4 regions of the uncultured Phascolarctobacterium sp. genome follow, and region 1 is predicted to be linked to each of the others. Evidence: riboswitches for the same ligand, from Rfam matches in the RefSeq annotation. Region 1 holds a riboswitch; each other region holds the start of a gene.
The links. Region 1 has a riboswitch for cobalamin ahead of Q4G98_RS04730 (TonB-dependent receptor). Riboswitches for the same ligand answer to the same signal wherever they lie in the genome.

Region 1 (2,188 bases):
AAAGCTTCCGCCTACTAAAATCGTATGTTTGCCGACATTGTCCCAGGCCTTCTGCACATCAAAATTATAGGTTTCACCGGGATAGAAGGAATCAGTACCGGCACCCGTCCAATCAGTAGATTTAGGACTGCTGGGACTACTAAAACCATTGCTCTTCATGTCCAGATAACCAAAACTGGTGCTGAATTTATTTTTGTTATCGTTATAAGCCAAGGTATGCAGATCAGATTCTTTCCGTCCATCATAACCTAAATAGGTGCTCAGGCCTGGTTTCACTACCATACCATTGCCCACATCTACATTACCGTTAAAAACCGGTTTTCCGTTTTCATATATTGTCGTCCAGGGATTTTGGTAACGGTATTCACTTTCTGTGTGGATAAATGTATATTTTAAAGATCTGTCTTTATCAAAATCATACTTGATATTGGCCGAAATATTTTCATTTTCCCAAACCTTTTCACCGCGTCCACCTAAAATATATTTACCGCCGCTGAGCTGCGGCAGTTCATGATCAGGTTTTACAGCCCCAGATCCTTTACTAGCGCTACCTGTATAATAATAACCTCTGAAGCCGTCAGATTTTCTGTTTTCATAGCCGATGCCAAAAGACAGTTTTTCATTAGCCTTAACATCTGCATACAAAGCTTTTTTCCAGGTATTATTACTGCCATAGCTGACTACGGCATTTACATCAGCGCCTTTTTTCTTAGGATTATCCTTCGTGATGATATTAACGACCGCGCCCACTGCCCGACCGCCATACAAAGAAGAACCGGCACCCCTTACAACTTCTATACGGGCAATTCTTTCAACAGGTACCATTTCCCATTCCATACCATTATTATAAGTAGTATTCATCGGCAGCCCGTCTAACAAGACCAAAATATCACTGGAGCTGAAGCCCCTGATCTGAATTCCTCCCTGTGCCACCTGACTCATATAAACTCCTGGTAAAGTCTGCAGTGCTTCCGGCACAGAATTGATATTTCGTTCCTCAATGTCCTGAGCCGTCACAACACTGACGCTAGAAGGTACTTCCTGCAGCTCCTTCATGGTTCTGGTAGCCGTTACCACCATCTGATCCAGATTAAACTGCTGCAGACCTTCTTCTGCATATACTGCTGTACCCCCCCAGATGACATTGCCAGTTATAAGTGCTACCATCAGTGCACTCTTACCCATACTCTTTTTCAACACGTTCAACTTCCTTTCATAACTTTTTTATTGAAATAAAAGCTTCACATCTGCCTATCCTTCATAGCCGCAGCTGCTTCTGCTTTTATTAGCAAACAAAAATACCTTCTGCCACGGCAAAAGGTATTAAACGGTTTTCAACCACATCATTACCTCACTGTCTCACGCAGCAGTAAATTTTATCATCAGGCAAGTTCTTCTGACTCAAGTTCATCGCGCCTCCAAGCCTTCCCGGATAACTCCAGTGACATAAATATGGATTTGCTCACTCTTACAGCGACGGGATCGTGCGGGCTTTGCACCCAACTTCTCTATTAAGACCTGCGTCACCTGATAACAGCAATATTCATTTTCTGTATTTTATAATAAAGTATTCTATTTTATATCCACAACTATATGTTATAATATCATATATAGCATATTACTATGTATGGCTACTAGACAGTCAAGAGGGAGTTTATTTTTTTTATGAAAAAACCAATTGACAATTATTTTACGACAGGCGAACTGGCCAGTCTTTGTAAAATCCCCCGTAAAACTTTGCTTTATTACGACAGCTTAGGCCTGATCACGCCTGAAGTTGTTGAAGAAAACGGCTACCGCTATTATAAGCGGACCCAACTGTTTGCCCTGGAATTGATCTTAACAATGCGTAAACTCGATATTCCGCTGGCAGAAATTAAAAGCTATCTGGCAAACAAGTCCTATTCTAACTATCAGCAGCTCCTCGCTGACCGTGAAACGCTTCTTGAACACATGATCGAAAAAATGATCAGTCTAAAAAATGAACTGCACCATTCCATCATCAATCTTCAGCAATTAGAAAACATTAAATTTAATAAAATCCTGACTGTCCAAACGGGAGATGAATTTTTGTGTTTAAGCCAAACGGTTGCGCCTAAAATGAACTTTAAAGACAGAACAAAAATCTCGGCCAGTCTTTTTATCGACTTGGCCGAACATATACCACTTAACAATCATACTTTTGGCT
Region 2 (2,188 bases), on a different contig from region 1:
CACGTAAGCGTTCCGCACCGCCAAAAATAGAATGTTTTTCCTGAAGCAGGCTTGATACGACGGGAATAGACTTTAAATTTTCAGCAGAGCCATTTGCCAAAGCACGATACTGTGCATTAATGTCCATGCTGCGCGCCACATGGGCACAGGCCCGCGGGCTATGAAAAATAACAGCAGCGCCGCTGCAATAGGCAGCCGCACGCCAAACACCGGGCATACTGCAGCTGCAGCTTTTAGTTTTAGACAGCATTCTTTTAGTCTTGATTGCCATAACCTGCTACTAAATCCTCCAGTTCTTCAAACGTCAAAGGTGTCGGTACTGATAATTCTTGATTTCCCCAAATATCCTGCGCCAATGTTCTGTAAACCTGAGCCTGTTCACACTCCGGTGCATATTCTATGACCGTCTGCCGGTTATTTTCGGCTTTGTTTACGATCACATTGCGGGGAATAAAGGCAATCAATTTTGTATTTAATCTTCTGGCAAATTCTGTCAGCAACGCATGTTCATTAGGCGTATTCCGGCTATTACCGATAATGCCGCCAAGTCTTACCTCGCCTCTGGCCGCAAATCTTTTAACACCTTTAGCAATATTATTCGCCGCATAAAGCGCCATCAGCTCGCCGGAAGAAACTATATAAATATCTGTTGCATAACCTTCTCTGATCGGTACGGCAAATCCGCCACAAACAACATCTCCCAAGACATCATACAAAACGAGATCTTCATCATCTAAAACCTCAAGTTCTTTCAATTTTTCCAAGGCGACGATAATACCACGCCCAGCACAGCCAACTCCAGGTTCCGGACCTCCTGCTTCAACACATTTGATGCCGTTAAAACCTGTATGTACTATCTGTTCTGCCTGGATATCATCTTCAGAATCACGGACCAGATCCAAAACTGTTTGACGGCAGATTTGTCCCAAAAGCAGTCTGGTAGAATCATTTTTGGGATCGCAGCCTATCTGACAAACCTTTTGCCCCATTTCGCTGAATGCAGCCGATACATTAGCAGCCGTAGTGGATTTACCAATACCGCCTTTACCATAAAAAGCAATTTTTTTCATCATCCATTACCTCCATACTATCTATAAATTTTAAAAGAAAAAAAGAACAGACTCACCCCTTTGGGAAAGCTGTTCTAAAAAATAAATATTAGTATGAATACCGAATATTTTATCGACGCTTTCCCATCTCTCGTGGGGACGTACTATGATCTGGCAGTTCTTCTGACTCTGATTCATTGCTCGCCTCACCTTCCCAGGCTTTCGCCCAGTGGTATTTCGAGGGTTGCTCATCATTACAGCGACGGGATCGTATCGGACTTACACCGATTTATCTATTATGCGCAGCAAGCGCACCAGATCAAACAATATTAAATTTTATTTTACCAGGTCTACCGGAAGCAGTGCCGGCATACCGTTACTGCAGACAAATTCATCAGCTTTAACTTTGAAAACATCTTTCAGCAGCTGTGCTGTGACGATTTTCTGCGGCTCTCCTTCCGTTACCAGACGGCCTTCTTTGATTACAGCAATATGATCGGAATACTGCACAGCATGATTGATGTCGTGGATGACCATAACTACTGTCAACTGCAATTCACGGTTGAGTTTTGCCAAAAGCTGCATGACTTCCAGCTGATGGCAGATATCCAAATAGGTCGTAGGTTCATCAAGCAAGAGTACTTGCGGCCTTTGGGCTAAAGCCATAGCGATCCAGGCCCTTTGCCGCTCGCCGCCAGATAAGGTGCTGAGCAGGCGGTGCTGCATTCCCAGCATATTCGTCTGGCCTAAAGCCCACTCAACATGGGCATCGTCTTCCACGCTTTTGCGGCCAAACCAGCTGCGATGCGGAAAGCGCCCCATCTCTACCAGGTCTTTAACAGTCAGATCTGCCGGTGATTGCGGCGCCTGCGTTAAAATCGCCAGTTTTTGCGCAAATTCCCGATGGCTGAATTTTTTTATGTCTTCGCCATTAAAGGTCACATTGCCTTTATAGCACAGCCAAATACGGGCCAAAGCCTTTAATGTAGTACTTTTGCCACAGCCGTTAGGGCCTATGATCGCAGTTACTTTCCCTTCCGGTACGGAAAGGTTTAGATCATGGATGATAGTTTTATCAATAATACGAATCGTGATCTCATTTGCCTGCAAAATACTCATCAGATCTCTCTCCTTAACAG
Region 3 (2,188 bases), on a different contig from region 1:
ATCCTTCCTGTTTGTCCTTTAAATGTAATTTAATTAATTCATCAGCAGCTGCTGTTTTACCTAAAATACCATATACATTAGAAAACATCAGCGCCGCTGTTTTTATTTTACCATGCACGCGATGCTGCATGTAAAAATCAATACGTTCAGTTACTTTATTTATTACTTCCTCAAAAATCTTCTCGCGCTGCAATACCTTCACCACTTCGTCAGTCGTAGGGCAAGCAATAATTTCTTTGCCAACTTCCACTTCAGCACCGGCAAACATTGCCAAAAGAGCCATCAATTCTGTACGACAATCAGCATACTTGGAATGGGTATTCATCACACCCTGTCCTAATTTTACTAATTTACCTGAATGGCCTATCAGCAGTAAGGTCTCAAAACCTTTGTAAACCGCATAGTCTAAAAGTTCGCCAACAAAATTACTGCAGGTCACCGCATCATCAATATTAAGACCCAATACATCACGGGTAAAATCCTCACCATAATTTCCAAAAAAAACCAGCAGATTTTTATTTCCGGCAGCTGCCTGTGCGTCAAGTTCCACATACATCGTTTCTACCAGAGCTTTTTCACTCATTGGCTCAACGATACCACTGGTACCTAAAATGGAAATACCACCTAAAATACCCAGACGCGGGTTAAACGTTTTCCTGGCAATTTCAACACCTTCAGGAGCAGAAATCGTAACCTGCAATCCCTGGTCATAGCCTGCTTCCTTCATTACTTTTTCAAGTTCGCAAGTTATCATTTTACGCGGCGTAGGATTAATAGCAGGGCCATCAACAGCACAGGCCAAGCCAGGTTTAGTAACATGGCCAATACCAATACCGCCAAGTAACTTGATCTCTTTTCCTGTTACTTTTTCCACAGTGGCATAAATCAATATTCCGTTCGTATCGTCAGGATCATCGCCGCTATCTTTACGAATAGCACATGTTGCACTCGTTTCAGTAATAACTGCCTCTTCCGGTTCCAAATCGAGTACAATGCCTTTCGGGGTATCTATCTGAACAAAATCAACTCGTTTACCAGTCAGAAGCATCATTGCAGCAGCTTTGGCTGCAGCTGTTGCACAACTTCCTGTAGTATAACCACATCGCAAACGCTTCCCTTGAGAAATCTGATATTCTTCCATACATCCCCCTTTCTGCTCAGTCATATTGCTAAACACAGCCTGTCATCTAGTATTTTTTACTAATAATCAGAAAAGACTCCTGCCGTTTCCGACAGAAGTCATAAAGATACAAACACACACTTACCCTGCTGGGTGAAGTTTACTTTCCATCTCCATCACTCGTGGATACAGCTTTAGCACATAGGCAGGCACCTGACTTAAACGCCTCAGCGTTATTACAGTGGCGGGACCGTGTCGGATTTACACCGATCTTGCCATTTACGCCCTCACGGGCACCTAATAATATCAAATTACATATTATTATAGCATAAAATCCACAAAAAACCAATGGAGATTCTTATTAAGTTTTAAATTATCGTAACCTAAAAGTAATAGGTACATATGTATAGCAACGTATTTTTTGACCAACACCATTTTTAGCACCGCTAAAGCGCCAGCTGTAGCATGCATCGACAGCAGCCGCATCTAACGCCGCATTCCCTGAAGATTCTGCCACTACTACAGATTCAACTTCGCCTTCGTAACCTACCAGGATACGCACTGTAGTCGTACCTTCAATACTGGCACTTCTGGCACTGCCCGGATAATTTGGCTGACGGCTTCTTACCAGGCGGGGAGGAATAGCAGGATTTGCTGATGGGTCGCCTCCGGCATAACCGCCGCCTTCACCAGTTCCTATTCCCGCGCCAGTACCGTCGCCTATACCCGTTCCAACTCCGGAACCATGTCCACCACCACTGCCACTTCCGCTTCCCGATCCTGAACCGCTTCCATAACCACTGCCCTGTCCAGTACCATAACCGCCGCCGCTGCCTGTATTTTCTTTTACCTCAGCACCAGCAATATTTTTACTTTGCTGAACAGCCCGCTCCACAGGCGCGGGATCATGGGGGGCAACCTGCTGCTGTTCGTATACCTGTTCCCTGCGGGTAGTTTTTTCTATTATATCATCAGAATTTATTGGATCAGCTTTCTGTGCTTCCTGTTTTTGCATAGAGTTTTGTTGCTTATTTTGCAACGCGGCAGCCTTCGCCGCAGCTAAATCTG
Region 4 (2,188 bases), on a different contig from region 1:
GAGATTGGTTTTGCCGTTGCTATCCTCATCGTGCTGTTCAGCGTTAGTAATACGCACTGTGTCATTAGTACGGGAATCACCATCACTATAAACACCTAGTCTAAAAGTCGTATTCTGCCCCATTGTCGCGTCATTAACAATCAAAGCGCGATTTAACTGAATTCTTGCCAAAATATTATTTTGATCATGATCTTCAAATGAAACATCCAACTTATTATTTTCTGTTTGTAAAACCAAAGGTATGCCGTCATCATTATTGGTATTTAAGTAGCTTAGATCAATAATACTGCCCGCTCCAGTTTCCAGTTTATCTACAGTAATAGCCGTAAAAATACCTGTACTTGAAGTATTAGCTATCACTTCTTTATTCTCTTCACCTTGCTCATCCTTACCAACACCATTATCAGTAGTAGTACCAGTACCATTTGTAGTAGGAAACTTACCGCTTGTGGAATCCTTAGCAGGTATAGCTCCTTGCCCACTACCTGTTACCCAATATTTATTCTCTAATTTGTATTGATCACTAACAGTAACTTTATATATGGCCCTATCCATCGGACGCCAAGAAGCATTCGATTCAATTTTTTTGTTACTATAAGAATATGTTGTTGGCGAATCTGTTGGTTTGCCACTACATAATAAGTTCCACTGAGTTTCTATGGAACCTTTAATAGCTATATCATCACCACTTAAAACATACTGATCATTTTGCAAATAATTGTTTAATTGACTATTGCCTTCTGATGAACTACTATCTATATAATTTTCAATCTTTTCCAAATCCGCAGCATCTATTTGAACATAACACAAACAAGGAAGATATTTAGTCATCCATTCCTTAACTTTTTCATTTTCGCCATTTTTTAGATAACCATATATTTCACTTTGCGCAGCTGATGTTTGCATACCAACAAGTTGACTAAGCAGTACTCCTGTAGCTGGATTCGTTGCTGCCTTATAACCAAATCCCTTATCTTTAGTTCCAAGCACTTTATAATAGTACTCACCATCGCTGTTACGTAATTTAATAGCCACAGCATTTGCATCACTTGGTGCAGATATGTCATCTGCCAAAAATTTGTTAAAATTAAACATAGGATCTACTATCTTAACCGTTGAAGTCGTGCCGTCTCTTTTTGATACTACTGAAAAGAAATTGGAATTTCCTAACCTAAATGTTTTATATTCATTAATGACACTATTACTGATTGATGTTCCTTTTTCAAGGTCAAGAAACGTATCCTGACCAGTAACAGTTGAGCCAACATTGATATAATGCGCACCGCCATCAGGCTGCGTTTGGATATCAGCCGCAAATGCACACTGGGGGGGGGCAAACGGTGCGATTACGCCTAACGATAAGGCAATAGCCGCCGGTAATACTTGTAATGTTCTTTGCCTTCTCAAATTTTTCTTCATCATATCCTCCACACCAACTTAAAAATTCCAGCATTTCTGTTTTGCCGTTTCTAAACATGATCATCGTTTAGAAACTGTCATTTTACAGCAGTATGTAAGTACGCGTCACTACTCGCATTTTTACCTGCCGCTGTAAAATTCGGACACTTTCAGCAAAAAATAACGCTGCATTTTCTACCAGTCCATTCGGTGAAAGTGCAGCGTTTGTTTTTACCAAACAGCCTGCTCCGCTTTTCTGGTCGAAAATACTAAAATTTCCGCGCTGCTGGTTTCAGCGCATAATCATAGCGTCCGCAGAAATATTTGTCTGGCAAAACGCCAAACTTAAATATCTCTGCAAAATTTTCTCCCAGTCTGTCTACGCAGGCTGTTCAAAAGATAGAACCAGTCAGCACTCTGACTCAAGATCATTACCCCAGCATCCCTTAGTGAAAGGACTGCGATACTGAAGCTCCCTAATACAGTTGCGTGACAGCGCCGGATTCCCACCGGACTTCCCTATAAAACTTTGGATTTCTACATTCCAAAATACCCAGCTCTAATTTTTCATTTTTGAAATTGTCAATGGACACGTCATTTATTACTCCGGCACTTATGACCGCAAGCATGGATGCCGCCACCCCAGCGGCACCACGCCCAAAGGTCTGAGTTGAGTGGAGTTTGCAGGCTATGACTGAACCTGCAGGAAATAAGAACTGCCCCCCTGCTGACGCAGAGGGGCAGAAAAACTTGCATAACAAGCGTATACCAGTTTTTCCAACTCTCTGTC

Region 2: another riboswitch for cobalamin. It lies ahead of nifH (nitrogenase iron protein); the one in region 1 lies ahead of Q4G98_RS04730 (TonB-dependent receptor).
Region 3: another riboswitch for cobalamin. It lies ahead of cbiD (cobalt-precorrin-5B (C(1))-methyltransferase CbiD); the one in region 1 lies ahead of Q4G98_RS04730 (TonB-dependent receptor).
Region 4: another riboswitch for cobalamin. It lies ahead of Q4G98_RS07130 (TonB-dependent receptor); the one in region 1 lies ahead of Q4G98_RS04730 (TonB-dependent receptor).

The regions. Positions count from the first base shown of each region.
Region 1 is NZ_CATWDQ010000004.1:17,742-19,929, forward strand. It holds gene Q4G98_RS04730 (TonB-dependent receptor) at 1-1,200, opposite strand, end outside; cobalamin riboswitch at 1,368-1,546, opposite strand; gene Q4G98_RS04735 (MerR family transcriptional regulator) at 1,666-2,188, shown strand, end outside.
Region 2 is NZ_CATWDQ010000001.1:13,680-15,867, reverse strand. It holds gene Q4G98_RS00075 (nitrogenase component 1) at 1-271, opposite strand, end outside; gene nifH (nitrogenase iron protein) at 255-1,070, opposite strand; cobalamin riboswitch at 1,205-1,383, opposite strand; gene Q4G98_RS00065 (ABC transporter ATP-binding protein) at 1,386-2,168, opposite strand; gene Q4G98_RS00060 (iron ABC transporter permease) at 2,168-2,188, opposite strand, start outside.
Region 3 is NZ_CATWDQ010000001.1:87,859-90,046, reverse strand. It holds gene cbiD (cobalt-precorrin-5B (C(1))-methyltransferase CbiD) at 1-1,141, opposite strand, end outside; cobalamin riboswitch at 1,307-1,436, opposite strand; gene Q4G98_RS00320 (TonB family protein) at 1,494-2,188, opposite strand, start outside.
Region 4 is NZ_CATWDQ010000007.1:68,510-70,697, reverse strand. It holds gene Q4G98_RS07130 (TonB-dependent receptor) at 1-1,422, opposite strand, end outside; cobalamin riboswitch at 1,789-1,970, opposite strand.